2 regions of the Streptococcus sp. HMSC056C01 genome follow, and region 2 is predicted to be linked to the other one. Evidence: predicted binding sites of a transcription regulator. Region 2 holds the regulator's gene; the other holds the start of a gene.
What was found. The regulator HrcA, encoded in region 2, represses chaperone genes, less so after heat shock. The targets are predictions, from matches to a motif close to TTAGCACTCNNNNNNNNNGAGTGCTAA.
Positions count from the first base shown of each region.

Region 1: HMPREF2795_RS01405 (ATP-dependent Clp protease ATP-binding subunit) is a predicted target of HrcA. The motif match lies at 8,171-8,197, and genes of this name have one in related genera.

Region 1 covers NZ_KV804182.1:57,521-73,530, reverse strand. Annotated here, with positions in the region: gene guaA (glutamine-hydrolyzing GMP synthase) at 174-1,736, opposite strand; gene HMPREF2795_RS01430 (GntR family transcriptional regulator) at 1,877-2,575, shown strand; gene metK (methionine adenosyltransferase) at 2,814-4,004, shown strand; gene HMPREF2795_RS01420 (GNAT family N-acetyltransferase) at 4,040-4,672, opposite strand; gene HMPREF2795_RS01415 (DUF1827 family protein) at 4,899-5,198, opposite strand; gene HMPREF2795_RS01410 (NUDIX hydrolase) at 5,262-5,711, opposite strand; gene HMPREF2795_RS01405 (ATP-dependent Clp protease ATP-binding subunit) at 5,800-8,052, opposite strand; gene HMPREF2795_RS01400 (DUF1797 family protein) at 8,449-8,679, opposite strand; gene HMPREF2795_RS01395 (amino acid ABC transporter permease) at 8,876-9,559, shown strand; gene HMPREF2795_RS01390 (amino acid ABC transporter ATP-binding protein) at 9,559-10,293, shown strand; gene HMPREF2795_RS01385 (bifunctional methylenetetrahydrofolate dehydrogenase/methenyltetrahydrofolate cyclohydrolase) at 10,426-11,280, shown strand; gene HMPREF2795_RS01380 (SIALI-17 repeat-containing surface protein) at 11,519-16,010, shown strand, end outside.
Region 2 covers NZ_KV804207.1:156,384-172,393, reverse strand. Annotated here, with positions in the region: gene uvrC (excinuclease ABC subunit UvrC) at 1-180, shown strand, start outside; gene rsmH (16S rRNA (cytosine(1402)-N(4))-methyltransferase RsmH) at 252-1,202, shown strand; gene ftsL (cell division protein FtsL) at 1,212-1,529, shown strand; gene pbp2X (penicillin-binding protein PBP2X) at 1,533-3,788, shown strand; gene mraY (phospho-N-acetylmuramoyl-pentapeptide-transferase) at 3,790-4,770, shown strand; gene HMPREF2795_RS06855 (FUSC family protein) at 4,900-5,427, shown strand; gene glnR (transcriptional repressor GlnR) at 5,505-5,861, shown strand; gene glnA (type I glutamate--ammonia ligase) at 5,897-7,243, shown strand; gene HMPREF2795_RS06840 (PadR family transcriptional regulator) at 7,363-7,683, shown strand; gene HMPREF2795_RS11025 (DUF2812 domain-containing protein) at 7,683-8,258, shown strand; gene HMPREF2795_RS06830 (DUF2812 domain-containing protein) at 8,280-8,792, shown strand; gene hrcA (heat-inducible transcriptional repressor HrcA) at 8,954-9,988, shown strand; gene grpE (nucleotide exchange factor GrpE) at 10,015-10,530, shown strand; gene dnaK (molecular chaperone DnaK) at 10,902-12,725, shown strand; gene HMPREF2795_RS06810 (DJ-1/PfpI family protein) at 12,934-13,566, shown strand; gene dnaJ (molecular chaperone DnaJ) at 13,834-14,970, shown strand; gene tnpA (IS200/IS605 family transposase) at 15,107-15,541, opposite strand; gene HMPREF2795_RS06795 (RNA-directed DNA polymerase) at 15,897-16,010, shown strand, end outside.

The sequences.
Region 1 (16,010 bases), on a different contig from region 2:
AAGAAATCTTTATCATTAGGTTATTGGAGCTATACTTACTATATTATAGCATGGTTTCAAGGATTTAAAAAGAGGAGTTGAGAGTCGAGAAATTTTCCTAATATTGAAATAAAAAAAATAATACCACTGTAGTCCATGCTCCAGCAGTATTATTTATTATTTTATAGGAAACTCTATTCCCACTCAACAGTTGCAGGTGGTTTACTTGTAATATCATAGACGATGCGGTTAACGTGGTCAACTTCGTTTACGATACGAACTGAAATTTTTTGGAGAACTTCCCAAGGAATCTTAGCGAAGTCAGCTGTCATTCCGTCGATAGAAGTGATGGCACGGATAGCAATGGTATAGTCATAAGTACGACCATCTCCCATAACCCCTACTGAACGAACGCCAGTGTTAACAGTGAAATATTGCCAGATATCACGGTCAAGACCAGCTTTGGCGATTTCTTCACGAAGGATAGCGTCTGATTCACGAACAGTTTCAAGTTTTTCTTCAGTGATTTCCCCCATGACACGGATAGCAAGTCCTGGTCCTGGGAATGGTTGGCGCCATACGATGTGGTCTGGCATACCAAGTTCAGTACCAAGAGCACGAACTTCATCCTTGTAAAGAGTGTTAAGAGGTTCGATGAGTTCAAACTGCATGTCTTCTGGAAGTCCCCCAACGTTGTGGTGAGATTTAATAGTTTGAGCAGTATCAGTACCTGACTCGATAACGTCTGTATAAAGAGTTCCTTGCGCAAGGAATTTCACATCTTTTAGTTTGCTTGCTTCATCATCAAAGACATAGACAAACTCGTTACCGATAATCTTACGTTTTTGCTCTGGATCAGACACACCAGCAAGTTTATCCAAGAAACGTTTAGCAGCATCTGCTTTGACAATGTTCAAACCAAACTTACCACCAAGCATATCCATAACTTGGTCAGCTTCTCCTTTACGAAGAAGACCGTGGTCTACAAAGATACAGATCAATTGATCGCCGATGGCTTTTTGGAGGAGAACCCCAACAACAGAAGAGTCAACACCACCTGAAAGACCAAGGAGAACACGTTTGTCTCCAACCTTTTCACGGATTTGTTTGATTTGCATCTCGATGAAGTTATCCATAGTCCAGTCACCTTTGGCACCACAGATATTGAGAGCGAAGTTACGAAGGATATCATAACCGTGAACTGAGTGACGAACCTCTGGGTGGAATTGGATACCGTAGATTTTCTTATCTGGATTTTCAATAGATGCGTATGGACAGTCAGCTGATGTACCAGTACGAACGAAATCAGCTGGAATTTCAGTAACAGCATCTCCGTGGCTCATCAAAACTAGTTGCTCATCTGGAGTACCCGCAAAAAGAGCAGACTCTGTGTGAGTCAATTTTGATTGACCGTATTCGCGGTTACCAGCATCACCTGCAGGAACAACCTTACCACCAAGCTTGTGAGTCAATAGCTGCATACCGTAGCAGATTCCTAAAATTGGAATTCCAAGTTCAAAAATCTCTGGATCAATATCAAATGAGCCTTCTTCATAAACAGAGTTTGGACCACCTGAAAGTACAATCCCGATAGGATTGATAGCGCGGACTTCGTCAGCCGAAATCTTGTGACTTTTTAGTTCTGAAAAGACACCAATCTCACGGATACGACGTGAGATAAGTTGGTTATACTGGCTACCATAGTCCAGTACGATGATCTTTTCGACATCTTGCAAATCAGTTGAAATGTTGGTCATCTTTTCCCTTTCTTAAAAGAAATATCTTCTTGAATATTCTATCATAAATGCCCCAGAATTACCAACCAAACAAGTGCAGTTTGACTTTTCCCCATGAGATAGGGTACAATGGAAAAAATAAAGAAAAGAAGTGAGCAAGCATGTTACCAGCTTATATGAAAATCCACGACCAAATCAAGAAAGACATTGATGAGGGAAATTGGAAAATTGGAGAGAGACTCCCAAGCGAGAGAGACTTAGCTGAGGAATTTGAGGTTAGCCGTATGACCCTTCGTCAAGCCATCTCCCTTTTGGTCGAGGAAGGAGTTTTGGAGCGTCGTGTGGGTAGCGGGACCTTTGTTTCTAGTACTCGTGTTCAGGAAAAAATGCGTGGAACGACCAGTTTTACGGAAATCGTGAAGGCGCAGGGGAAAACACCATCGAGTCATCTGATTTCCTATCGTCGGACTATTCCGAATGAGCAAGAAGTTGAAAAATTAGGGATCAAGGCCACTGAAAATATTATTCGGATGGAACGTGTTCGTTATGCAGATCAAGTTCCTGTGGTCTATGAGGTGGCTTCTATTCCTGAGAAATTTATCAAAAATTTCAAGAAAGAAGAAGTAACCAAGCACTTCTTTCAAACCTTACAGAAACATGGTTATCGAATTGGTAAATCTCACCAGACTATTTATGCTCGCTTAGCCAAGGAAAAGATTGCTCATTATCTGGAAGTAGAAAAGGGGCATGCTATTTTAGGACTGACTCAGGTTTCTTACTTTGATGACGGTACAGCTTTTGAGTATGTAAAGAGCCAATACGTCGGAGAACGTTTTGAGTTTTATCTAGAAAATAATTAGTTTTTAAGAAATCTCTTGAAGTTGGAAATCCTATCCACTTTAAGAGTTTTTATTTGGCTAAGATTAGAAAACAGTTTCCAATTAAGAAAAATAGTAATCATACGAGTATTTTTTAAAGATTCGTGTTATAATAGTTAGGTTATATGGTCCCGATAAGGTGGTAGTGAAGGTCGTTTATCGATTCTCTACCAGTACTTTGTAACTCTATAACGAATATTTTTTAAGGGGGGACATTTTTATGTCAGAACGTAAATTATTCACGTCTGAATCTGTATCTGAGGGGCATCCAGATAAGATTGCAGACCAAATTTCAGATGCTATCTTGGATGCTATTTTAGAGCAAGATCCAGAAGCCCACGTTGCTGCTGAAACAGCTGTTTATACTGGTTCAGTTCATGTTTTTGGTGAAATTTCAACCAATGCCTATGTAGATATTAACCGTGTGGTACGTGATACCATTGCAGAGATTGGCTATACCAACACTGAGTATGGATTCTCAGCTGAAACAGTAGGAGTTCACCCATCACTTGTTGAGCAGTCTCCAGATATTGCCCAAGGTGTTAATGAAGCCTTGGAAGTTCGTGGAAATGCGGATCAAGATCCACTTGATTTGATTGGAGCTGGAGACCAAGGTCTCATGTTTGGTTTTGCAGTTAATGAAACTGAAGAACTCATGCCATTGCCAATCTCACTCAGCCACAAGTTGGTTCGTCGTTTGGCAGAGCTTCGTAAGTCTGGTGAAATTAGCTATCTTCGTCCAGATGCTAAATCACAAGTTACTGTTGAATATGATGAAAATGACCAGCCAGTGCGCGTGGATACAGTTGTTATTTCAACTCAACACGATCCAGAAGTTAGCAATGAACAAATTCATGAGGACGTGATTAACAAGGTTATCAAAGAAGTGATTCCAGCTTCTTATCTTGACGATGAAACTAAATTCTTCATCAATCCAACAGGTCGTTTCGTTATCGGAGGACCTCAAGGAGACTCAGGTTTGACTGGTCGTAAGATCATCGTGGATACTTATGGTGGTTACTCACGCCATGGTGGTGGTGCCTTCTCTGGTAAAGATGCAACTAAGGTTGACCGTTCAGCTTCTTATGCAGCTCGCTACATTGCCAAAAACATCGTTGCTGCAGGTCTCGCTAAGAAAGCAGAAGTTCAATTGGCTTATGCCATTGGTGTAGCTCAACCTGTATCTGTTCGTATCGATACCTTCGGTACTGGAACAGTAGCTGAAAGCAAGCTTGAAAAAGCAGCGCGTCAAATCTTTGACCTTCGTCCAGCAGGAATCATCCAAATGCTTGATCTCAAACGTCCAATCTACCGTCAAACTGCGGCTTATGGACACATGGGACGTACAGATATCGATCTTCCATGGGAACGCTTGGATAAGGTTGACGCCTTGAAAGAAGCAGTTAAATAAAGTAAAAAGGAGTTGATTTAAACTCCTTTTTTACTTTATTTATTGATAGTTTTTAAAAAAGCCCAGTTTCCAATAGACTTAGCCCCATACTCTAACTCCATAAAATCTAGCAATTCATAATCATTCTTTTTATAGAATGGAACATTTTTTTCTGTACTGGTAATGAGTCCTAAGCGCTTGCAGCCCTTGGATTTGACATAAGGCTCAACTGCGTCTCTAAGAAAAGCACTGCCCACACCTTGTCCTTTAACGGATGAATTGACTGCAAGGAGCATCAAATACCAGTCAAAGCTATTAGATTTTTTCAAATGTTCTTCGGAACGGTCTACTAAATCAAGATACTTCAAAAAATTTCGAGGACTAATGTAGCGAAACAGTTTTATGACACCATTTAGCAAGTAAGATAGGATAGAAAAATCATTTTGTTGTAATAAGGCGACAGCTAGGATTTCTGCGTCTTGTTCAGCTACTAAACAGGTCTCTTCTTTGATATAGAGGCGAGTCAGGAGACTTTCCAATAGTTCTAAAAAAGCAGGATAGTTTTCAGGTTTCTTGAGATCATCTATGATTAGAGTTAAAAATGGATAATCAAAGAAGCTATCGGCTATTACTTTTCCAATTTTTTGGTATTCGTCTAGCCTTGCTTTTCTGTATACTATTTTCTCCATTTATGAGCTCCTTTTTTAATGTTAGTAAATTATAATAGTAAAATTAATTGTTTTGATGATCAAGTACCGAGTTTTTACAAAAATATTACCAAACTTAGTAAGTTGAAGGATTGTTAGAAAACTCTTTCTGTAACACTGAATCTGATTTTAGAATATAGGATTAGACAGACAAAGAACACTCTAAAAAGTTAGAATTTTTAGAGTGTTGTCCAAATATTGCTAAGTTTTATTTTGTTGGGATTGAGATTTCAATCAATTTTTCAGAGTAGAGGGTCTTGATATTAGCTTCATCGATATTTTGCTTTTCGATCTTGCGATTCAAGAAAAATTCTTGGATTTTTTCTATTTCTTGTTCGCGGATAGCACGATGTTTATTGGAAATGAGGATTTCATAATGAAGCGGTGCCTGAGTAAAGATAACATCAGTGTTGCCTGCAGAGTAGACTTCTACGAGTGTAGCGTCGGTACTCTCCAGTTGGCTTTTAACAAGGTTTGAGTGAGAATTAGTAGTGTTGATGAGCTTCATAGGCTTTCCTCCTGTGTTTCTATTTCTATTATAGCACTTTTTGGAAAAATTGGAAAAGTTAATTTAAACTTGATGCTGTTTTTTCCAGGCTTCAATTGCCCATTTATGACTGCCACGTTTTAAGTTAGCAATGGCTTCATCGATTGGGAACCAAGCTAGATGATTGAAGTCCTCCAAAGGTTTTTGGATTTCTTGATAAGAAGTAGCTTCGTAAAGATAGGCTGGATTGTAGTAGTAAGTATCACGATGGCTGGAATAGAAATATTCATCTGCTTGTCCATAATAAGTGCCAATCTCAGCTGTAAAACCTAATTCTTCAATCAGTTCTCGTTTGAGAGCTTCAAAATGATCTTCACCTGCTTCAATCTCGCCACCAGGCAAGAACCATGCACCATTTGGAGCTTGAACGAGGATAATCTTTTCAAGTGCTGAGTCAGGGATGACTGCATAAACACCATATCTAGTTTTGTAGGTTACACCCTCTTTTTTTTCTCCAAAGGTTGGATTTGTCATAAATTTCTCCTTTATGTGTGCGCTTTCTTTCTATCATATTAAAGAATGCTCTTACTGTCAAGTAAGAACATTCTTTTAGTATGTGGAATTAGTCATTTGAGTCAACTGTTTCCAATTTATTTTTTGATTTAATCATGATTTTACCATTGCTAGTCATGACGGCTTTGAGGTTTTTCTCGCTTGGATTTTCAAGGTAGTAGTCTGTAATCGCATCTTCGATATGATCTTGAATGGTACGACGTAGTGGACGAGCTCCCATTTTTGGATCATAACCAAGGTCTACAAGTTTCTCCTTAACCTTATCTGTTACATCTAAATGGATGTTATTGCTTGAGAGACGTTGATTGACATCATCTAACATGAGATCAACGATTTGAAGGAGATTTTCCTTGCTGAGGGCCTTGAATTCGATAATGCCATCAAAACGGTTCATGAATTCTGGGCTAAAGAAGTTGCCTAATTCTCCAAGAACAGAGTTAGTACGGCCTTCTCTAGCAGCACCAAATCCAACACTAGCTTCTGCCTTACCTGTACCTGCATTTGAGGTCATGATAATGATGGCGTCTTTAAAGCTAACAGTACGACCTTGACCATCCGTTAAACGACCATCGTCCAAGACTTGAAGGAACATATGCATAACATCTGGATGGGCTTTTTCAACTTCATCCAAGAGGATTAGTGAGTAGGGGTTACGACGAACTTTTTCAGTCAATTGACCTGCTTCATCATAGCCTACGTATCCTGGAGGGGCACCAACGAGTTTAGCCACGCTGTGTTTTTCCATGTATTCACTCATGTCAAAGCGAATCATGCTGTCAGCAGAACCAAAGAGTTCGATGGCCAGCTGTTTAGAAAGTTCTGTTTTACCGACACCGGTAGGACCAACAAAAAGGAAGCTACCGATTGGACGGTTTGGAGTACCGAGTCCAACACGGTTACGACGGATAGCCTTAGCGATCTTATCAACTGCATCATCTTGACCAATAACATGAGCCTTGAGGTCATCTGCTAGGTTGATGAGTTGAGATTGTTCTTTTTCTTTCAAATCACCAACTGGAATATTAGTTTTTTGTTCGATGATGTGTTCAATCGTCTTTTCGCTGATGATTGGGGTATCCTGATCCGTTACCTTGGTCTTTTGCATTTCCTTATATTTGGCAATCTGGTCACGGAAGTAGGCTGCTTTTTCAAAATCTTCATCGCGGGTTGCTTGTGCCTTGAGATTTTCTGCTTCGATTAAGCGTTGGTCGATGACCTTAGGATCTACAAAATTCAAGGTTAAGTTCATTTTTGAACCAGCTTCATCTAGAAGGTCAATGGCCTTGTCTGGCAAGAAACGATCTTGGATGTAGCGGTTAGAAAGGGTAGCGGCCGCTTCGATAGCGCCGTCAGTATAATGAACGTGGTGGTAATCTTCGTATTTCTTTTGGATACCTTTCAGGATAATAATGGTTTCTTCAACGGTTGGTTCATCAACTTTGACAGGTTGCATACGACGTTCAAGGGCAGCATCTTTTTCGATGATGCGATATTCATTGAGGGTAGTAGCACCAACCAGTTGGAGTTCGCCACGAGCAAGAGCTGGTTTTAGGATATTTCCTGCATCCATATTCCCTTCTCCTGCTGAACCAGCACCGACAATTTCATGAATTTCGTCAATGAAGAGAATAACATCCTCGCGCTCACGAATTTCTTCCATGAGTTTTTGCATGCGCTCTTCAAACTGACCTCGGATACCTGTTCCTTGAACAAGGCTAACGACATCTAAGCGGATGACTTCTTTGCCTTGAAGCTTATGGGGAACATCACCGTCAACAATTTTCTGAGCTAAACCTTCGACAACAGCTGTCTTACCAACACCGGGCTCACCGATGAGGACAGGGTTGTTTTTTGTTCTGCGGTTGAGGATTTCAATGACACGGATAATCTCTTCGTCACGGCCAATTACAGGGTCAATATTTCCACGACGGGCAATCTCAGTGACATTGATACCATATTCATCCAAGAGTCCTTTTTCCTGGATTGGTGGTGGGGTTTGGGCAGAACCACGATTTTGGGAACCATAACCCCCATTTCCACCGTATCCACCCCCTGACTGAGTTGGGGGGATATTGTTGTTATTAGAAGAAGGTCTAAAGTTGTTGAGATCGTTAAAGAAGTCTCCAAAGGGATCAAAATCACGGTTGTTTAAATCTGTAATGCCCTTGAACAAGCTATTGTTAGGATCTGTTTTGATAATTTTGTAGCAATTCTGGCAAAGGTCGATTTGCTTTTGTTGCCCATTGAGATTGGTATAAAGATGAATCGTTGAGTCATTGATTTTACAGTTTTGACAGAGCATACCGCCACCTCATTTCTTTCTTAGTCTTGACTAAATCTAAAAGGTCAAAAATAGTCAAACAAGTATATAATTTAATTATATCATGATTATTGGGCAATTCAAGTAAAAAGATTGGATACTAGCACTATAAATAGTAGAGCGCTAATCTGGAGAATATTTTGATAGCAAGAAAAAAATCCTATTTGTCATACAAAAAGGATTCTCGTTGGTGAAAGGCGGTGGGACAGAAATCGATAGACAAAGTCTCGATTTCGTAGTCCCAGCCCCGCGAAGATGATTAGGAGTTTTGGGAGTCTAAAAGACGAACGAAAAGTCCAATCAGCTACCGCGTCAAAGTTTGATTGCTAATAAAAAGTGAGGTCGGGATCTTTTGTCCCAACCTCTGTATATCTATTATTAGTATAGAAGTTCGTAAATTTCCATCGCAATCAAGTCGATGCTGTCAAAAGTATATGTTTCACGCGCTTCAACATCACGAAGTGTAAAGATTGGGCCATTTTCTTCATCATGGTTAAAAGCAACTTCAGCTACAACAACTCCCTCGCGCTCAAAGTTACGTTTTAAGTTACCACCATCTTTTGTCATTGCTTCTAGGCGGTTGATGATTCTAACCAAATGTGATTCCATTTTGATTCTCCTCCATTTCTTATCGTTACTATTTTACCATAAAGAGTATCCACTTGACTAGAAAAAACTAAGATTTCTCACTATTTCTGTTTTCTTTGAAATTTTATTGAAAATAAAAGGAAAAAGATTGCATTTTTATTCAAAACATGTTATACTCATACAAGTTTTAAGTTAGAAATTAGAAAGTAGTGGATTTATGAATTTTTCTTTTTTACCTAAATATCTGCCATATTTTAACTATGGTGCTCTTGTAACAGTCTTGATCTCTGTTTTGGTTGTCTTTTTGGGGACAATTTTAGGGGTAGTCTTGGCTTTTGCTCAACGTTCTAAAATAAAGCCCATAGCTTGGCTTGCCAATGTTTATATTTGGATTTTCCGTGGAACACCTATGATGGTTCAGATCATGATTGCTTTTGCTCTTATGCATATCAATGCCCCGACTATTCAAATTGGAGTTTTGGGAGTTGATTTTTCACGTTTGATTCCAGGGATTATCATTATTTCTATGAATAGTGGTGCCTATGTATCAGAAACAGTTCGTGCTGGTATCAATGCAGTACCTAAAGGACAATTAGAGGCGGCTTACTCTCTAGGGATTCGTCCTAAAAATGCCATGCGCTATGTCATCTTGCCACAGGCTATCAAGAATATCTTGCCAGCCTTGGGGAATGAGTTTATTACCATTATCAAGGATAGTTCACTCTTGTCAGCAATCGGTGTTATGGAATTGTGGAATGGAGCTACTACGGTGTCAACAACCACCTACTTGCCTTTAACTCCACTTTTATTTGCAGCCTTTTACTACTTGATTATGACCTCTATCTTGACACTAGCCTTGAAAGCTTTTGAAAATCGTATGGGACAAGGAGAGAAAAAATAATGACTGAAACGCTTATAAAAATTGAAAACCTTCATAAAAGCTTTGGAAAAAATGAAGTTTTAAAAGGTATTGATCTTGAAATCAAAAAAGGGGAAGTTGTGGTCATTATCGGACCATCTGGTAGCGGTAAGTCAACCCTCCTTCGCTCTATGAATCTCCTCGAAGAAGCGACAAAAGGAAAGGTTATCTTTGAAGGAGTAGACATTACAGATAAGAAAAACGACCTCTTTGCCATGCGTGAAAAGATGGGAATGGTTTTCCAACAGTTCAATCTCTTCCCCAATATGACAGTGAAGGATAACATCACGCTTTCTCCTATCAAGACCAAAGGGGAAAGTAAGGAAGTTGCTGAGAAGAGAGCGCATGAGCTCTTGGAAAAAGTTGGTTTACCAGATAAGGCAAATGCTTATCCACAAAGTTTGTCTGGTGGGCAGCAACAACGTATCGCTATTGCTCGTGGTCTTGCCATGGAACCAGATGTCCTACTTTTTGATGAACCGACTTCTGCCCTAGACCCAGAAATGGTAGGGGAAGTACTAGCGGTTATGCAAGAACTTGCTAAGTCAGGAATGACTATGGTCATCGTGACGCATGAGATGGGCTTTGCGCGTGAAGTGGCAGACCGCGTCATCTTTATGGCTGACGGTGTTGTTGTCGAAGATGGAACTCCAGAGCAAGTCTTTGAACAAACCCAAGAACAAAGAACCAAGGATTTCTTGAGTAAGGTTTTGTAAGAATATCATGAAAAGCTCCAAGTGGGCTTTTTCTTATAGTTTCAGACTATAAGGTCTCTTAGGTAAGAAGTGTTAGAGGGACAAGTGTTTTTTTGATATAATAGAAGATATTTGTTAGAAAAGAGAAAACACATGACACAGATTATTGATGGCAAGGCTTTAGCAGCCAAGCTACAAGGACAATTGGCTGAAAAGACTGCGAAATTGAAGGAAGAGACAGGTTTGGTGCCTGGTTTGGTGGTTATTTTGGTTGGGGAAAATCCAGCCAGTCAGGTTTACGTTCGTAACAAGGAACGTTCAGCGATAGCTGCAGGTTTCCAAAGTGAAGTCGTGCGAGTTCCGGAGACCATTACCCAAGAGGAATTGTTGGACTTGATTGCCAAATACAATCAAGATCCAGCTTGGCATGGTATTTTGGTGCAGTTGCCATTACCAAAACACATCGATGAAGAAGCTGTTTTATTGGCTATTGATCCAGAAAAGGACGTGGATGGTTTTCATCCGCTCAACATGGGGCGCCTTTGGTCTGGTCATCCAGTTATGATCCCTTCAACTCCAGCTGGTATCATGGAAATGTTTCACGAGTATGGGATTGAACTAGAAGGTAAAAATGCAGTTGTCATTGGTCGTTCAAATATCGTCGGTAAACCAATGGCCCAGTTGTTATTAGCTAAGAATGCAACTGTAACCTTAACCCACTCACGAACACACAATCTTGCCAAGGTAGCTTCTAAGGCGGATATTCTTGTCGTAGCAATCGGTCGTGCTAAGTTTGTGACTGCTGACTTTGTCAAACCTGGGGCTGTTGTTATTGATGTGGGGATGAACCGAGATGAAAATGGCAAGCTCTGTGGAGATGTTGACTATGATGCCGTTGCACCAATCGCTAGCCATATCACACCTGTACCTGGTGGAGTTGGGCCTATGACCATTACCATGCTGATGGAGCAGACTTATCAGGCGGCATTGCGTAGTTTGGATAGATAATACAAGCATTGATTTTATATAGTGAAGAAACAAGTTCTCAAAAATGAACTTGTTTTTTTCTTGCACTTCTTTTAATAAAATTACAGTAAAATTTCTACAAATTATTGAAAAAACTCTACTATTTTGATATATTAAAAGTATCAATATTTATATGGATAAAATAAGTAAGCGTCTAGAGGGAGGTTTATTTTTTGGAGTAAAATGTAATCGCTTACTAGAACATTGGAAAGGAACAATAATGGATAAGAGATTTTTTGAAAGACGGTGTCATTATAGTATTCGTAAATTTGCCATTGGTGCGGCTTCAGTTATGATTGGAGCTAGTATATTTGGTCTTCAGGTGGCTCAAGCAGCTGAAACCGAAACAGCAAGTCCCAGTGAGGAAACGATTCATCAAGTTCAACCTTTAGATAAGCTTCCAGATGAGGTTGCTGCAGCAATTGCAAAAGCTGAGCAAAATGGCCCACAAGATAACGCTACTGAAGAAGAAAATGATACTGTTGAATCCGCAAAACCAGCAAGTGAAGAAAAGGTAACTGAGGCAACAAGCCCTAAGGTAGAAAAGGAAGCAGAAGTAGTCAGCCCTAAAGAAGACAAAGTTGAAAAAACTGAAAAATCTGCTGCTGAAGCGAATGGGAAAGAGTCTACAGTTTCAAAAGCAAGTGCTGAAAAGCCAACAGTTCGAGAAGAACATTCTGATACACCTAATCAGAATAAACCTGTAACGGACGATAAAAGCAAGGAAGAAAAAGCTTCGGCAAGTGAATTGCCTCAAGCCACAAAAGAGAAGGAAAAAGAAGACCAACTTTTACAGGAAAGAAAACAAAATTTCAACAAAGACTGGTATTTTAAATTAAACGCTCAGGGTGATTTTTCTAAGAAAGATGTGGATGTTCATGACTGGTCTAAGTTGAACCTTCCTCATGACTGGAGTATCTATTTTGATTTTGATCACAAGTCTCCTGCTCGAAATGAGGGTGGTCAATTAAATGGTGGGACTGCCTGGTATCGTAAGACCTTTACTGTAGACGAAGCTGCCAAGGACAAGGATGTTCGTATTAATTTTGATGGAGTTTACATGGACTCTAAGGTTTATGTAAATGGCAAATTTGTCGGTCATTATCCAAGTGGTTATAATCATTTTTCATATGACATCACTGAATTTTTAAATAAAGATGGTAGTGAAAATACCATTGCGGTCCAAGTTACTAATAAGCAGCCAAGTAGTCGATGGTACTCAGGAAGTGGGATCTATCGTGATGTGACTCTGAGCTATCGTGACAAGGTACAGGTGGCTGAAAATGGAAATCATATCACAACTCCAAAATTAGCTGAACAAAAAGATGGCAATGTTGAAACACAAATTCAAAGCAAGATCAAAAATACTGCTAAGACTTTAGCCAAGGTATTTGTGGAGCAACAGATTTTTACTAAGGAAGGTAAGGCTGTCTCAGATTTGGTTCGTTCTGTAACTAAGAATCTATCAGGAAATGAGACAGCTGACTTTAAGCAAACGATTTTGGTTAATAAACCAACTCTCTGGACAACAAAAAGCTACCATCCTCAGCTCTATGTTCTAAAAACCAAGGTTTATAATGAAGGGCAGCTAGTTGATGTGACAGAAGATACTTTTGGTTATCGTTATTTCAACTGGACAGCTAAAGAAGGCTTCTCACTGAACGGTGAGAGAATGAAATTCCATGGAGTTAGTATTCACCATGATAATGGAGCCTTGGGGGCAGAAGAAAACTATAAGGCAACCTACCGAAAATTAAAACTCCTAAAAGATATGGGAGTTAACTCTATCCGTACAACCCACAATCCAGCAAGTCCACAGTTGTTAGATGCTGCAGCAAATCTAGGACTTTTGGTCCAAGAAGAAGCCTTTGATACTTGGTATCGTGGTAAGAAAACGTATGACTATGGACGTTTCTTTGACCAAGATGCAACTCACCCAGAAGCTAAGAAGGGTGAAAAGTGGTCTGATTTTGACCTGAGAACCATGGTCGAACGTGATAAAAATAATCCATCTATCGTTATGTGGTCACTCGGTAATGAAGTTGATGAGGCTGATGGTGGAGCTCGTTCACTAGAAACAGCCAAGCGTTTGAAAGCTGTTATCAAAGCAATTGATACAGAGCGCTATGTGACTATGGGTGAAAATAAATTCAGTCGTGCTTCTACAGGCTTGTTCTTAGAATTAGCAGCAATCATGGATGCTGTAGGTATGAACTATGGAGAGCGTTTTTACGATGCTGTTCGTAAAGCCCATCCAGACTGGTTAATCTACGGTTCTGAAACTTCTTCAGCAACTCGAACTCGAGATTCTTATTTTGATCCTGCTCATTTACTCTGGCACGACAATCGTCCAAATCGTCACTATGAACAATCAGACTATGGTAATGATCGTGTAGCCTGGGGTAGAACAGCTACTGAATCTTGGACCTTTGACCGTGATCGTGCTGGCTATGCAGGTCAGTTTATCTGGACTGGTTTTGACTATATCGGTGAACCTACACCATGGCATAATCAAGATAATACACCAGTGAAAAGCTCTTACTTTGGTATCATTGATACGGCAGGATTGCCTAAGAATGATTTCTACCTTTACCGTAGTGAATGGTATAGTGCCAAAGAAAAACCAACTGTTCGCATCATGCCTCACTGGAATTGGACTGAAGAAACGCTCAAGGAACGTAATATGCTCATCAATGGTAAGGTTCCAGTTCGGACCTTCTCAAATGCTGCTAGCGTAGAATTGTTCTTGAACAACGAGTCCCTTGGTAAGAAAGAATTTGTTAAGAAAACAACTGAAGATGGGCGCCCTTATCACGAGGGAGCTAAACCAAGTGAATTGTATCTTGAGTGGTTGGTGGACTATAAACCAGGTACCTTAACAGCTATTGCTCGCGATGAAAATGGAAAAGAGATTGCGCGTGATAGTGTGACAACAGCAGGGGAGCCAGCTAGAGTTCGTCTCACCAAGGAAGAGCATGTCATCACTGCAGATGGCAAAGATTTGTCTTATATCCATTATGAAATCGTTGATGAAGACGGCAATGTTGTACCAACTGCCAATAATCTTGTTCATTTCAATCTTCATGGCCAAGGCCAAATCGTCGGTGTGGACAATGGGGAACAAGCTAGCCGTGAACGTTATAAGGCTCAGAAAGATGGTACATGGCAAAGAAAAGCCTTCAATGGTAAAGGTGTTGTCATTGTAAAATCTACTGAAAAAGAAGGTAAATTCACTCTTTATGCGGATTCTGCAGGCTTGGCTTCAGATCAGGCAACAGTCACAACCGTTTCAGGCAAGAAAGAAAATCGCCATTTTGTCGCTTTTGCCCCTGTGAAAGCAAGAACTGATGTCAGCGAAAATCCTAAATTGCCAGAGACTGTGACAGCTATTTATAGCGATGGTAGTGTCGAAGAAAAAGCTGTGACTTGGGACATCCCAGAAGATCTCCTTTCAAGTGCTGGTGAGAAAAAAGTCCTTGGTAGTGTGGAAGGACTCGAAGCCAAGGCTGAAGCCCTTGTCAAGGTAGTTGCGCTTGATAAGTGGTTGCCAAAAGTAGCAACTGTCCCAGTTGGTACAGCTGTTGAAAATTTGGACAAGACTGTTACGGCTGTTTTATCAGATGGTAACTTGGTTGATGCGGATGTCGTTTCTTGGACCTTGAAAGATCCATCTGCCTTGACCAAAGAAGGTGGACGTACTGAAGCAACTGGTAAATTGGAAGGCAATGACTACGAGGTTACGGCAACCTTTATCGCAAGTGATAAGGAAACAGAAAATACTGTTACAGGTCTCACGGTTGGAGATAAGACTCTTGAAAACTTTGAGCCTGGAAAGACCTACTACCGAGTATCCCTTCCTTATACTTCTAAGATTCCAAATGTTGGTGCACAGACAACAGGCTATCAGGTAACAGTTCAACAAGCCTCAGCTGCCAATGATTATCAGGCTTCTGTATTCTTGAGTGACCAGAAGGGCGATTTAGTTCAAACTTACTTGATTCAGTTTGTGAAAGAAGCGCCTGCCTTGACACGCTTGGAAGTAAGTGTTGAAGGAAAAGAAAATGCAACAGAAGACCAAGTTCTCCCTTATCATGTCATTGGACATTATGAGGATGGTTCACAGACTGAATTTTCAGCGTCAGATATCCATTTGGAAGTTAAGTCAGCTGATGGTGCTCATCTTGAGGTGAATGGTCAGAACTTGCTTCTTTACAAGAAAGGTAGTGTAACCCTCACTCCTCGTATTGACAATCAAACTGATAAGACTCAGTCTGTAGCAACTGAACTTGTGATAAAAGAAAATACAGTAGACAAGAAAATTGTCAAGCTTCATCCTGTTTCAATCTCTACAGATATCAATCAGCAACCGAATTTGCCTGATCAAATCGGAGCAGAATTTGATAAGGGCTTACCTCGTAAAGTTTCTGTAACTTGGGACAAGGTAGATGCCAAAGAACTTGGTTACTATCATAGCTTTACCCTTAAAGGTCATGTCGAAGGTACAGATATTGAGGCTCTTGCCAATGTAACTGTTGAAGGTTTGCAGGTTGCAGAAGAAATCAGCCTTACTCTTCCTAAGGGTGAAACTGTTCAATTGCCATCTAGTGTTCGTGCTTATCATTCTAATGGAACAACTGTCTATAAAGATGTCCTTTGGGACAAGGTTCCTGAGAACTTTAGTCAGACTGAAGGTATCTATGAAATCAAGGGTC
Region 2 (16,010 bases):
CGCAAGCAGAACTTGCTGAAATATTTCAAATCTCTGACAAAAATCAAGGAAGCCAGCTTGGATGAGATTGTCGCCGTTGGTATACCAAGAGCAGTGGCAGAAGCGGTTCATCACCACTTGAATCCTCAAGAACGAGTAGAACTAGCTCAGGTAGCAGAGCCACCTGCTGAATACAAGTGATAAAGTAGTAAGGAGAGGTTTTTGCTTTAGCGAGTGCAAGCTAGTCAGAATTGTGGTAAAATAGATAAGATATGACTAAAGAATTTCATCATGTAACGGTCATGCTCCATGAAACTATTGATATGCTAGATGTGAAACCTGATGGTATTTACGTTGATGCGACCTTGGGTGGAGCAGGCCATAGCGAGTATTTATTAAGTAAATTAAGTGAAAAGGGGCATCTCTATGCCTTTGACCAGGACCAGAATGCCATTGACAATGCCCAAAAACGTCTGGCACCTTATATCGAAAAAGGAATGGTTACCTTCATCAAGGACAACTTCCGTCATTTGCAGGCACGTTTGCAGGAAGCAGGTGTAGAAGAGATTGATGGCATTTGTTATGACTTGGGAGTTTCTAGCCCGCAGTTGGATCAGCGTGAACGAGGTTTTTCTTATAAAAAAGATGCGCCACTGGACATGCGGATGAACCAAGAGGCTAGTTTGACAGCTTATGAGGTTGTCAATCACTATGACTATCATGACTTGGTACGAATCTTTTTCAAATATGGAGAAGATAAGTTTTCCAAGCAGATTGCTCGGAAGATTGAACAGGCGCGTGAGTTGAAACCGATTGAGACAACGACTGAATTAGCAGAGATTATCAAGTCTGCTAAGCCTGCCAAGGAACTCAAGAAAAAAGGTCATCCGGCCAAGCAAATTTTCCAAGCCATCCGTATTGAGGTCAATGATGAATTAGGAGCTGCAGATGAGTCCATCCAACAAGCTATGGAATTACTAGCAGTGGACGGAAGAATCTCAGTCATCACTTTTCATTCGCTTGAAGATCGCTTGACTAAGCAGTTATTTAAGGAAGCTTCTACAGTTGAAGTTCCTAAAGGACTACCTTTCATCCCAGATGATCTCAAGCCCAAAATGGAATTGGTATCTCGGAAGCCGATTTTACCAAGCAAGGAAGAATTGGAAGCCAATAATCGTTCCCACTCAGCCAAGCTTCGAGTGGCAAGAAAAATTCACAAGTAAGAGGAAATAATGGCAGAAAACAGAGGAACAACGAGCCAATTGCTACAAGCTCGTATAAAAAAATTTTCACGTGTTGAAAAGGCCTTTTACTTTTCAATTGCCATCACAGCCCTTGTCTTAGCAATTAGTGTAGTCTATATGCAGACAAAACTTTTTCAGGTCCAGAGTGATTTGACAAGAGTCAATGCACAAATCGAGGAAAAAAAGACAGAGCTAGATGATGCCAAACAAGAAGTTAATGAATTGATCCGATCAGAACGTTTGACCGGAATTGCAAATTCTCAAGAGTTGCAATTGAATAATGAAAATATTCGATCGGCGGAGTAGTATATGAAAACCTGGAAAGAAAAAATAGTACACTTTGCCATTAAGAATCGCAAATCTCCCCTTGAAAACCGCAGACGAGTTGGGAAGAGCCTCAGTCTCTTGGCCGTCTTTCTATTTGCTGTTTTTTTGGTTAATTTTGCGGTGATTACTGGTACGGGGAAGAAGTTTGGTGTTGACCTGGTCAAAGAAGCCAGTAAGGTTCACCAAACGACTCTAACAGTTCCTGCTAAGAGGGGGACCATTTATGATCGTAATGGAACGCCAATTGCTGAGGATGCAACGTCCTATAATGTTTATGCTGTCATTGATAAAGACTATAAATCAGCTAATGGAGATGTTCTATATGTAGAGGAATCTCAGTACAATAAGGTAGCCGAAATTTTCCATAAGTACTTGGATATGGAGGAGACCTACGTAAAGGATCAACTCTCTCAACCAAATCTCAAACAGGTTTCCTTTGGTGCTAAAGGAAATGGGATTACCTACGCTAATATGATGTCCATTAAACAGGATTTGGAAACTGCTAAGGTTGAGGGTATTAATTTTACGACTAGTCCAAATAGAAGTTATCCAAATGGGAAATTTGCATCATCCTTTATTGGTTTAGCACAGTTACATGAAAATGAAGATGGCACGAAAAGTCTAATTGGGACATCTGGTATCGAGAGTTCCTTAAATAGTTTATTGGCAGGGACAGATGGTATTATTACATACGAAAAAGACCGTCTAGGTAATATTGTTCCTGGTACAGAACAAGTCACCCAACAGACCGTAAACGGGAAAGACGTCTATACGACCCTATCTAGTCCTTTGCAGTCCTTTATGGAAAGTCAAATGGATGCCTTTCAAGAGAAAGTAAAAGGCAAGTATATGACAGCAACCTTGGTCAGTGCTAAAACAGGGGAAATTCTTGCAACGACGCAGAGACCAACCTTCGATGCTGATACTAAGGAAGGGCTGACTAAGGACTTTGTTTGGCGTGATATCCTCTATCAAAGTAACTATGAGCCGGGGTCAACCATGAAGGTTATGACGCTCGCTGCTGCTATTGATAATAACACTTTCCCAGGAGGAGAAGTTTTCAATAGCAGTGAATTAAAAATAGCGGATGCGACGATTCGAGATTGGGATGTTAATGCTGGTTTGACTACTGGTAGGATGATGACTTTCTTACAAGGTTTCGCTCTCTCCAGTAATGTTGGAATGAGTCTACTTGAACAAAAAATGGGAGATGCTACTTGGTTGGATTATCTCAATCGCTTTAAGTTTGGGGTGCCGACGCGTTTTGGTCTGACTGATGAGTATTCAGGTCAATTGCCTGCAGATAATATTGTCGATATTGCCATGAGTGCATTTGGTCAGGGGATTTCTGTAACGCAGACCCAGATGCTACGTGCTTTTACAGCCATTGCGAATGACGGAGTTATGTTAGAACCAAAGTTTATTAGCGCCCTTTATGATCCAAATGATCAGTCAGTTCGGAAGTCGCAAAAAGAAGTTGTGGGTAATCCTGTTTCTAAAGAAACGGCTAGTTTGACTAGGGAAAACATGATTTTGGTTGGTACAGACCCTATTTATGGGACCATGTATAATCGTAATGATAATAAACCAGTAATTACTGTTCCTGGTCAGAATGTTTCTGTCAAATCTGGAACAGCTCAAATTGCCGATGAGCAAAACGGAGGATATTTAGTTGGGAAAACCAATTATATCTTTTCTGTAGTAACCATGCATCCTTCTGAAAATCCTGATTTTATTCTTTACGTAACAGTTCAACAGCCAGAACACTTTTCTACACCTTGGTTTGGAGAATTTGCTAATCCTATTCTTGAACGAGCTTCTGCTATGAAAGAATCTCTTAATCTTCAGTCTACAGCTAAAAATCTGGATCAAGTTACAACAACAACTAGTTATGCAATGCCAGCGACCAAGGACTATAGTCCGGGAGATATGGCAGAGGAACTGAGACGCAATCTTGTTCAACCAATCGTTATCGGTTCAGGAACAAAAATCAAGGACAGTTCAGTGGCAGAAGGAACAAATCTAGACGCTAATGAGCAAATCTTACTCCTTTCAGACAAGGTAGAAGAGATGCCTGACTTATATGGCTGGTCTAAGAAAAATGTTGAAACCTTTGCCAAATGGTTGAATCTTGAAGTTGAGTTTGAAGGCACAGGAGAAACTGTTAAAAAGCAAAGTGTTCGTTCTAATACAGCTTTAAAAGATTTACAGAAAATAAAAATAACATTAGGAGATTAGAATGCTTATTTCTATCTTTGCTGGAGTGATTGCCTTTATTCTAACAGTCATAGGAATTCCAGCCTTTATCCGTTTTTACCATAAAGCACAGATTACCGGTCAACAGATGCATGAGGATGTCAAACAACACCAAGCAAAAGCTGGGACACCAACAATGGGAGGACTCGTCTTTCTCCTAGCAGGAGTTTTAGTTAGTCTGGTCCTTGCTCTCGTGACTAATCAATTAACCAATAATGTCGGAATGATCCTCTTTGTCCTGGTCTTATATGGTTTGGTCGGTTTCTTGGATGATTTCCTCAAGGTTTTCCGCAAAATCAATGAAGGACTTAATCCTAAACAGAAGCTCTTGCTTCAGTTGGTCGGAGGAGTTATCTTCTATTTCTTCTATGAAAGAGGAGGAGATATCTTAAATGTATTTGGTTTTCCCTTGCATTTAGGTGTTCTTTATATTCTCTTTGCCCTCTTCTGGTTGGTCGGTTTTTCAAATGCAGTTAATCTGACTGACGGAATCGATGGCTTGGCAAGTATTTCTGTGGTGATTAGCCTATCTGCCTATGGAGTGATTGCCTATGTGCAAAATCAGCTCGATATCTTACTAGTGATTGTAGCTATGATTGGTGGTCTTCTTGGCTTCTTTGTCTTTAACCACAAGCCTGCTAAAGTTTTCATGGGAGATGTAGGTAGCCTAGCCCTTGGAGGGATGTTGGCGGCTATTTCCATGGCACTGCACCAAGAATGGACGCTGCTTTTGATTGGTCTAGTGTATGTCTTTGAAACAACATCTGTTATGATGCAAGTCACCTACTTTAAGTTGACTGGAGGAAAACGTATCTTCCGTATGACACCAGTTCACCATCATTTTGAGTTGGGGGGCTTTTCTGGGAAAGGCCAAGCTTGGAGTGAGTGGAAGGTCGACTTCTTTTTCTGGGGAGTGGGCTTATTCGCTAGTCTCTTGACTTTGGCTTTCATGTATTTGTTCTAAAAAGAGAGTGTGGAATCATCAGATAGAGAAGGATTAAGTTCCTTCTCTTTTCTATTTCCATCAGTTTATTGCATCCCCTTCTCAAAAATAGGTAAATTTATGGTAAAATGGAAATAGAAAGTTGAAATGATGAGTTATTTTAAAAAGTATAGATTTGACAAATCCAAGTTTAAGTTAGGGATGCGAACTTTCAAGACAGGGATCGCTGTTTTTTTAGTTCTCATGATTTTTGGTTTTTTTGGTTGGAAAGGACTTCAGATTGGAGCCTTGACTGCAGTTTTTAGTTTAAGAGAAGACTTTGACAAGAGTGTTCATTTTGGTACTTCTCGTATTCTCGGAAATAGTATCGGTGGTTTTTATGCCCTGATTTTCTTTCTCTTAAATAATCTTTTTCATGGCGCCTTCTGGGTAACTCTCCTTGTTGTTCCAATTTGTACCATGTTAACCATTATGACAAATGTTGCTATGAACAATAAAGCAGGTGTTATCGGTGGAGTTGCGGCTATGTTGATTATTACCTTATCAATTCCAAACGGTGAGACAGTTTTGTACGTGTTTGCTCGAGTTTTTGAAACCTTTATGGGTGTTTTTGTAGCAATTCTTGTAAATTACGATATTGATCGTTTACGGAGCATTTTACTGAAAAAAACAAAATAATGTCACAAGATATAACATTATTGATTGACGATTGAATTTTTTTAGACTATAATAGACAGAAAGAAGAGGAAGTGCACATGAAGGAAAAAGAATTTCGTCGCAATATGGCAGTTTTCCCTATTGGTAGTGTTATGAAGCTGACCGATCTTTCGGCGCGTCAAATTCGTTATTATGAAGATCAGGAGTTGATAAAACCTGATCGAAACGAAGGTAATCGCCGGATGTATTCTTTAAATGACATGGATCGGTTGCTTGAGATTAAAGATTATATCTCTGAAGGTCTGAACATTGCTGCCATCAAGAAAAAATATGCTGAACGTGAGGCGAAGTCTAAAAAGCCAGTGAGTCAAACTGAAGTACGAAGAGCGCTTCGGAATGAAGTTCTCCAGCAAAGTCGCTTCGCTTCTCAACAATCACCTTTTGGTCGCGGTTAGGCAACCGCAAGTCGTCATATATAAGGAGAAAAACCATGTCAATCACAGCTGCAGATATTCGTCGTGAAGTTAAGGAAAAAAATGTAACCTTTATCCGTCTCATGTTTTCAGATATTTTGGGAACGATGAAAAACGTCGAAATTCCTGCTACAGATGAACAACTAGACAAGGTCTTGTCAAATAAGGCTATGTTTGATGGATCTTCTATTGAAGGGTTTGTTCGTATCAACGAATCAGATATGTACCTCTACCCTGACTTGGACACTTGGACAGTCTTTCCTTGGGGAGATGAGAACGGTAGTGTCGCAGGATTGATCTGTGATGTCTATACAACAGAAGGGGAACCATTTGCAGGAGATCCTCGTGGGAACCTCAAACGTGCTCTTCGTCACATGGAAGAAGTTGGATTTAAATCTTTCAACCTTGGACCAGAGCCAGAATTCTTCCTATTTAAGCTTGATGAAAATGGAGATCCAACTCTTGAGGTAAATGACAAGGGTGGTTACTTTGATTTGGCGCCTACAGACCTTGCTGACAATACTCGTCGTGAGATTGTTAACGTCTTGACCAAAATGGGATTTGAAGTTGAAGCAAGTCACCACGAAGTTGCTGTAGGTCAACATGAGATTGACTTTAAGTACGATGAAGTTCTTCGTGCTTGTGATAAGATTCAAATCTTTAAACTAGTTGTAAAAACAATTGCCCGTAAACATGGTTTGTATGCAACCTTTATGGCTAAACCTAAATTTGGTATCGCTGGTTCAGGAATGCACTGCAATATGTCCTTGTTTGATGCTGAAGGAAACAATGCCTTCTTTGATCCAAATGATCCAAAAGGAATGCAATTGTCAGAAACTGCTTACTACTTCCTTGGTGGTTTGATCAAACATGCCTACAACTATACAGCTATCATGAACCCAACCGTTAACTCATACAAACGTTTGGTGCCAGGCTACGAAGCCCCTGTTTACATCGCTTGGGCAGGTCGCAATCGTTCACCGCTTGTCCGCGTACCAGCATCACGCGGAATGGGAACACGTTTGGAGTTGCGTTCCGTGGATCCAATGGCAAACCCTTATATTGCTATGGCTGTTCTTTTAGAAGTTGGTTTGAACGGTATCGAAAACAAAATCGAAGCACCAGCACCAATCGAAGAAAACATCTACATTATGACTGCTGAAGAGCGTAAAGAGGCTGGCATCACAGACCTTCCATCAACTCTTCACAATGCTTTGAAAGCTTTGACAGAAGACGAAGTGGTTAAAGCAGCCCTAGGTGAGCACATCTATACTAGCTTCCTTGAAGCCAAACGTATCGAGTGGGCAAGCTACGCTACCTTTGTTTCACAATGGGAAATTGATAACTACCTAGATCTTTACTAATGATAAATCAGAAAGATTGTCCGTGAGGACGATCTTTTTTTCTTGCATTTTGTATCGAGGTGTGATATATTTTGTATAACGAAGTGCGATATATCGAACTAAATAGGAGGTCTGGTTAAATGGAATTAACAGATAAGATTAGGCGTGTCTACCTTCCCATGACTGAAACGGGATTTTATATTCTATTCTGTCTGCAGAAGGAAAATCATGGCTATGGTATTACGCAAAAGGTCAAAGAGATGTCAGATTCACAGGTTTCGATTAGTCCTGGGACTATGTATGGAACCCTGTCAAAGATGGAAAAGGATGGTTTGATTTCCTTTGTCCGAGAAGAGGAAAAACGAAAAATCTATCAGATCACAGACTTGGGCCGAAAAGTTTTAGACATTGAGTTGAAACGTATTGAACGGCTCTATAGAAACAGTCGGGAGGAGCTTTGATGGAAAAGAAAGTTGTTTATAGAATTGCTACCATTGCGGATTATGATAAAGAGGCTCTCTATCTCGGAGAAATGCATGCTCAGGGCTGGAAACTTAAGGAAGTAAGTTATTCTAACTTAGTAGTTGCGGTTAAGTATACTTTTGAAAAGTGCCAACCGGAGAAGGTGGTTTATCAGTTGGACTTTTATCCTATGAAAAAGTCAGAGAGAGCTTCCTATTTACAACTATTTAAAGATTGTGGGTGGGAGCATATAACAGACTTTAATGGTTTTTCCTACTTTAGAAAGCTTTATTCTGGAGTTGAGTCGGATGCCGAGTTTGAAATTTATAATGACGCGGCCGGGAAGTTAGCAATGGTCAAGAAGATTTTAACAATGCGGATGCTTCCTATTTTGCTTCTCTTTTTAGCGCTACTACCGGTTTTCTCAAAGTTTGTCAGTGGAGGTAGTTCTTTCAGTTGGGGAATGTTTTTGATTGTTATCATAGACTGTACTTTATTGATAGTTTTCACGATTCAGATTTCTTATATTTTTTGGAGATTGTTTCAAAAGTGGAAAGAATTATCTGATAAATAAAACCATTTTGGAGGTTAGACAATGAATAGCAAAGTACAATTTCGAATGTTTACCATTTTTGATTTGGATAAGGTAGAAGATTATTTACATGAGATGCATTTGAAAGGTTGGAAATTTAAATCGAATCGTTTTGGCTTTTTCTATTTTGAACAATGCCGACCAGATGATGTGATTTACCGTGTGTGGAATACTAGCTACCTTAGAAAAAATGAGGTAGATTTACAAAGTATTAAGGATAGAGGATGGGAATTTGTGGAAAATTGTTCTTATACTGTTTTTCGAAAAGCAACTTGTGATGTAGATTCAAATGATCAATCTTTCATGGACAATCGTCTTCAATGGGCCGATGTGAAATCTAGACTTCGTCCATCTATAGTTTCTATCTCTGGCGGTCTAGTTATTTGTATGAGCTTGTTTCGCGAAAGTCTCTCTCAATCTTTCTTCCTTATTTTTGCCCTTTATGCCCTCATGATTTCCTATCTAATCTATAGTTTTTACAGACTTAAAAAGAAATATCTTGTGAATATAAGATGATTTTTTAGGTCCTCAGACCGATTTTTAGCACTCTTGACAAAAGAGTGCTAATTTTTTGAGTTTTTGTCTTGACATTCTTTTCTAAGGGTGTATAATAGAATCATAAGTTAGCACTTGGATGCCTCGAGTGCTAAAAAGATCTATCAGAGAGGAGTAGCGAGATGGTTACAGAACGTCAGCAGAATATTTTAAATCTGATTATTGACATCTTTACCAAAACGCACGAACCTGTTGGATCCAAAGCCTTGCAAGAGTCTATCAACTCTAGTAGTGCTACCATTCGAAATGACATGGCAGCTCTAGAAAAGCAAGGTTTACTTGAAAAGGCTCATACTTCCAGTGGTCGGATGCCGAGTGTGGCTGGTTTTCAATACTATGTCAAACACTCCCTATCCTTTGACCGTTTAGCTGAAAATCAAGTTTATGAGATTGTAAAAGCCTTTGATCAAGAATTCTTCAAGCTAGAGGATATTCTTCAAGAGGCGACGAAAATTTTGTCAGACTTGAGTGGTTGTACGGTTGTAGCACTGGATGTAGAACCAAGTAGGCAGAAGCTGACAGCTTTTGATATTGTTGTCCTCGGGCAACATACAGCTCTTGCTGTTTTTACGCTTGATGAGTCTAGAACAGTTACCAGTCAGTTTTTGATTCCGAGAAATTTCTTGCAGGAGGATTTGAACCGCCTCAAGACCATGATTCAAGAACGTTTCCTGGATCAGACTGTTTTGGATATTCACTACAAGATTCGGACGGAGATTCCGCAAATTATCCAACGTTACTTCACAACAACGGATAATGTTATGGATCTTATTGAGCATATCTTCAAAGAAATGTTCAATGAAAATATCGTGGTTTCTGGCAAAGTCAATCTTTTGAATTTCGCTAATTTAGCGGCCTATCAATTTTTTGATCAGCCACAAAAGGTAGCTTTGGAAATTCGAGAGAATCTGATTGGCGACCAGATGCAAAGTGTCCGAGTTGCTGATAGCCAAGAATCTTGTCTTGCTGACTTAGCAGTGATTAGCAGTAAGTTCCTGATTCCCTATCGTGGGTTTGGAATTCTGGCGATTATTGGTCCAGTTAATCTGGATTATCAACAATTGGTCAATCAACTCAATGTAGTTAATCGAGTTTTGACTATGAAGTTGACGGATTTTTACCGCTATCTCAGCAGTAATCACTATGAAGTGAATTAAGATTGAAATCATTAAAGGAGGCGAAAATGGCCCAAGATATTAAAAATGAAGAAGTAAAAGAAGAGGAAGTTGTGGAAACAGCTGAAGAAACAAGACCTGAAAAGTCTGAATTGGACTTGGCCAATGAACGTGCCGAAGAATTTGAAAATAAATACCTTCGTGCTCATGCAGAAATGCAAAACATTCAGCGCCGTGCCAACGAAGAGCGCCAACTCTTGCAACGCTATCGCAGTCAAGATTTGGCAAAAGTAATCTTGCCATCACTTGATAACCTCGAACGTGCCCTTGCCGTCGAAGGGTTGACAGATGATGTGAAGAAGGGCTTGGAAATGGTCCAAGAAAGTTTGGTACATGCTCTGAAAGAAGAAGGGATCGAAGAAATCCCAGCAGATGGAGAATTTGACCATAACTACCACATGGCTATTCAAACAGTTCCAGCAGATGACGAACATCCAGCAGACACCATCGCACAAGTCTTCCAAAAAGGCTACAAACTTCATGACCGCATCCTAAGACCGGCTATGGTAGTGGTTTATAACTAGGCAATTCTGACGGTAGCTAAAGCAACTCGTCAGAAAACGGCAATCGCTATGGCGTTTGCCTAGCCTCCTTACTAACTCGTCGTCGAAATAATATCGATTTCGACTTCTCGTGTCGCAACTTATATACATTGAAACCTTGTCCGAAACGACAATAAACTATGAAAGAAAGATAAACAATGGTTCAGCTTTGCCAATAGTGAGCGAAGCGAACCAAAGGCGATACTCTTCGCCGTGGCGGTATCTTCGCAAACTTTGAGACCTTAGGCTCAAAGTTTAGTCAAAGAGATTGACGAAGTCAAGCTCTGACGACGTCGCCACTTAAGAAGAGTATCAAAAAGAAAAAAGAGAAAAAATAACAAGGAGAAAAACATATGTCAAAAATTATCGGTATTGACTTAGGTACAACAAACTCAGCAGTAGCAGTTCTTGAAGGAACTGAAAGCAAAATTATCGCAAACCCAGAAGGAAACCGCACAACTCCATCTGTAGTGTCATTCAAAAACGGTGAAATCATCGTTGGTGACGCAGCAAAACGTCAAGCAGTAACAAACCCAGATACAGTGATTTCTATCAAATCTAAGATGGGTACTTCTGAAAAAGTTTCTGCTAACGGTAAAGAATACACTCCACAAGAAATCTCAGCTATGATCCTTCAATACTTGAAAGGTTACGCTGAAGAATACCTTGGTGAAAAAGTAACTAAAGCAGTTATCACAGTTCCAGCTTACTTCAACGATGCTCAACGTCAAGCAACAAAAGACGCTGGTAAAATCGCTGGTCTTGAAGTAGAACGTATCGTCAACGAACCAACTGCAGCAGCCCTTGCTTATGGTTTGGATAAGACTGATAAAGAAGAAAAAATCTTGGTATTCGACCTTGGTGGAGGTACATTCGACGTATCTATCCTTGAATTGGGTGACGGTGTCTTTGATGTATTGGCAACTGCAGGGGATAATAAACTCGGTGGTGACGACTTTGACCAAAAAATCATCGACCACTTGGTAGCAGAATTCAAGAAAGAAAACGGCATTGATTTGTCAACAGACAAGATGGCCCTTCAACGTTTGAAAGATGCAGCTGAAAAAGCGAAGAAAGACCTTTCTGGTGTAACTTCAACTCAAATCAGCTTGCCATTCATCACTGCTGGCGAGGCTGGACCTCTTCACTTGGAAATGACATTGACTCGTGCTAAATTTGACGATTTGACTCGTGACCTTGTAGAACGTACAAAAGTTCCAGTTCGTCAAGCTCTTTCAGATGCAGGTTTGAGCTTGTCAGATATCGACGAAGTCATCCTTGTCGGTGGTTCAACTCGTATCCCTGCCGTTGTAGAAGCTGTTAAGGCTGAAACTGGTAAAGAACCAAATAAATCAGTGAACCCTGATGAAGTTGTTGCCATGGGTGCTGCTATCCAAGGTGGTGTCATCACTGGTGATGTCAAAGACGTTGTCCTTCTTGACGTAACTCCATTGTCACTTGGTATCGAAACAATGGGTGGAGTCTTCACAAAACTCATCGACCGTAACACAACTATTCCAACATCTAAATCACAAGTCTTCTCAACTGCAGCAGACAACCAACCAGCCGTTGATATCCACGTTCTTCAAGGTGAACGCCCAATGGCAGCAGATAACAAGACTCTTGGACGTTTCCAATTGACAGATATCCCAGCTGCACCTCGTGGTATCCCACAAATCGAAGTAACTTTCGATATCGACAAGAACGGTATCGTATCTGTTAAAGCCAAAGACCTTGGAACTCAAAAAGAACAAACAATCGTTATCCAATCAAACTCAGGTTTGACAGACGAAGAAATCGACCGCATGATGAAAGATGCAGAAGCTAACGCTGAAGCAGATAAGAAACGTAAAGAAGAAGTTGACCTTCGTAACGAAGTAGACCAAGCAATCTTTGCGACTGAAAAGACAATCAAAGAAACTGAAGGTAAAGTCTTCGATGCAGAACGTGATGCTGCCCAAGCTGCCCTCGATGAGCTTAAGAAAGCCCAAGAAGACAACAACTTGGACGAAATGAAAGCAAAACTTGAAGCATTGAACGAAAAAGCTCAAGGACTTGCCGTTAAACTCTACGAACAAGCCGCAGCAGCTCAACAAGCTCAAGCAGGAGCAGAAGGCGCACAAGCAACAGGAAACGCAGGCGATGACGTCGTAGACGGAGAGTTTACTGAAAAGTAAAACAATCCAGTGGATTGTTTTAGCGGAACCTCCTGAAATAAAGAAAGGTTCCGAGATTTTAGGATTCCTTTAATCCGAAACTCAATTCAGCCTTACTAGTTCAAAAACATAGTATAATCGACTTTGTTTTTGAACGTCGTAATGATAAGAAGAAATCCAGAGGTTGCAACCCAGCCTCTGTTTTTCGGTAAAATAGAGGATGTTGCGTATGAAAAAAGTACTTTGTATCATTTATCCTAATTTTTCTCTTTATGAGATAACCGCTTTAACGAGTACTTTAGCTCTGTCTTTTGATATCACGATTGATTATGTCGCTTCAGATCACTCGAAGGTGGTCTCTGAGGATGGTTTGCCCTGTCAACCGACCAAAACACTGGATCAAATAAACCTAGAAGATTATTCTTGTATCATTTTGCCAGGAATGGTGAATATAGGTCCTGCTCTACGCGATGAGAAATTGATTTCGTTCTTGAGGGGCCTTGGTGAGCAAGATATCCTCATTGCAGCCATTTCTTCAGCGCCTCTTTTATTGGCGAAAGCAGGCTTGTTGAAGGATACGAAATTTACAGGTGGAATTTGGCAAAACTTCTTTGACTATTTTGAATTTCTTCCTCGTGAGAATTTCCAACCCAAACTGGTTGTGCAAGATAAACAAATCATTACGGCTATCGGTTTTGCGTACCAAGAGTTTGCAAGAAAAGTGATTCTAAGTTTAGGGCTGGCAGAAAATACGGACAACTATTTTAAAGAGCACAAGGAGTATGCAGAAGAGGATTTGATATTTACTCTATCGGACCAAGAGTTTGATCAAGTGAAGCAGAGTTTAGAAAACAGCCTCTAAAGATTTACTTATAAATTATAGAAAGGAACAAAGAGTGTTTGCAACTGAACACGGGTTCCAAAGTTTCTAATTCAATATGAAAGAAAGGAATTGAACCCGACCTAAATTCGTGGTTTGATTCACAACATCAATAGAAAGGAACAAAGAGCGTTCGGGGAATTGAACTCGAGCGGAAAGCTTGGAAATTAGATAAACCTCCTAAGAAATCAGGATTTCTTGTCGGTTTCCTAAATTTCAGTCGCTTTCTGTTCGCTCTTAGTATCTTGTATGAACAATACTGAATTTTATGACCGTTTGGGCGTTTCGAAAAATGCGTCTCAAGATGAGATCAAGAAAGCCTATCGGAAATTATCTAAAAAATATCATCCAGATATCAACAAGGATCCTGGAGCTGAGGACAAGTACAAGGAAGTTCAAGAAGCTTATGAAACTTTGAGCGATGAACAGAAACGTGCTGCCTATGACCAATACGGTGCTGCGGGTGCCAATGGTGGTTTTGGTGGTGCTGGCGGTTTCGGTGGCTTCGATGGAGCAGGTGGTTTTGGCGGATTTGAAGATATCTTCTCAAGCTTCTTTGGTGGTGGCGGTGCATCACGTAATCCAAATGCCCCTCGTCAAGGTGACGACCTCCAGTATCGCGTTCATTTGACTTTTGAAGAAGCTATTTTTGGTACTGAAAAGGAAGTCAAATACAATCGTGAAGCAAGCTGTCGTACTTGTAATGGGTCTGGTGCTAAACCTGGAACAAGTCCAGTTACTTGTGGACGCTGTCATGGTTCAGGTGTGATTAATGTTGACACCCAAACACCGCTCGGTGTGATGCGTCGCCAAGTAACCTGTGATGTCTGTCATGGCCGTGGTCAAGAAATCAAAGATCCATGTACAACCTGTCATGGAACTGGTCATGAAAAACAAGCCCATAGCGTACACGTAAAAATCCCTGCTGGTGTGGAAACAGGTCAACAGATCCGCCTAGCTGGTCAAGGTGAAGCTGGCTTTAACGGTGGACCTTATGGTGACTTGTACGTGGTGGTTTCAGTTGAAGCTAGCGATAAGTTTGAACGTGAAGGAACCACTATCTTCTACAATTTGAACCTCAATTTTGTTCAAGCAGCACTTGGTGATACAGTAGACATCCCTACAGTTCATGGTGATGTAGAATTAGTCATTCCAGAAGGAACTCAGACTGGTAAACGATTCCGCCTACGTGGTAAGGGAGCTCCAAGTCTTCGTGGTGGTGCCCTTGGAGACCAATACGTTACTGTTAATGTTGTAACACCAACAGGCTTGAACGACCGCCAAAAAGCAGCCTTGAAAGAATTCGCAGTTGCTGGTGATCTAAAAGTCAATCCTAAGAAAAAGGGCTTCTTTGACCATATTAAAGATGCCTTTGAAGGAGAATGAATCATAACCACCCGTGAAAACGGGTGGCTTGTACACCGGCTATAAGCCGTTTCTCTTCAGCGACGTCTAAAGACGCTCGCTGAACTTCGTTCAGGTCGTGCTATATTACTTGACTAATGCCCGTCACAACGGGCTTTTACCTTATTCTAAATCCACCATCAGAAAACGGATCTTCATATTCTTTTACACTCAGCTTATCGAGTGCAATGTCATTCTTTTCCTGCTCGCGAATATATTTAGCTACGGTCTTTTCGTTTAGTCCAACGGTACTTACATAGTATTCTCTAGCCCAGAACTTTCGATTTCCATACTTATATTTTAAATGAGCGTGCTTATCAAATATCATCAATGCACTTTTACTCTTGAGATACCCCATAAAATCGGAAATCGAAAGTTTGGGAGGTATCAGTACAAGCAGGTGTACATGGTCTGGCATCATATGACCTTCGATAATCTCCACGCCACGACAACGGCATAGATGTTTAATAATATCTATCAAATCCGACCTGACTTTGTAATATATCGCCTTACGGCGATACTTAGGTGTGCAAACTATATGATATTTGCACATTCATTTGGTATGTGATAAACTGTAACTGGTTTTAGCCATTTATTTTTCCTCCTTTATCTAACCTGAACAATTAGATTATACTTGAAAAAATAAATGGAAGCTAGAAGCCTTTTCAGCCACCAGCATAGCTGGTGGTTTTCTTGTTTTTCTCTATGAGAAAAACTGGCTTGAAACCATAAAAAGAAAAGCCCTTAGAAACTTGAGTTCTAAGGACTTTGTCTTAAATTTGAAACATCCAAGAAATTGGATGTTTTTTGTTGCAAGTATTATATTTAAGTTTTAAATGCAAAAAAAATTTGATATACTAAGATTATGGAGAGTGAAGAGGTATAATCAATTGATAGATAAAAACAATATGGATATTAATGATGTTAATGAAAAAATTGTAGCTACAAAAATTTTAAATGAGTTAAAATACAACAAGAGAATGTTTTACAATTGGTCAGCTTGGTTTAGTGGAGATAAAGAG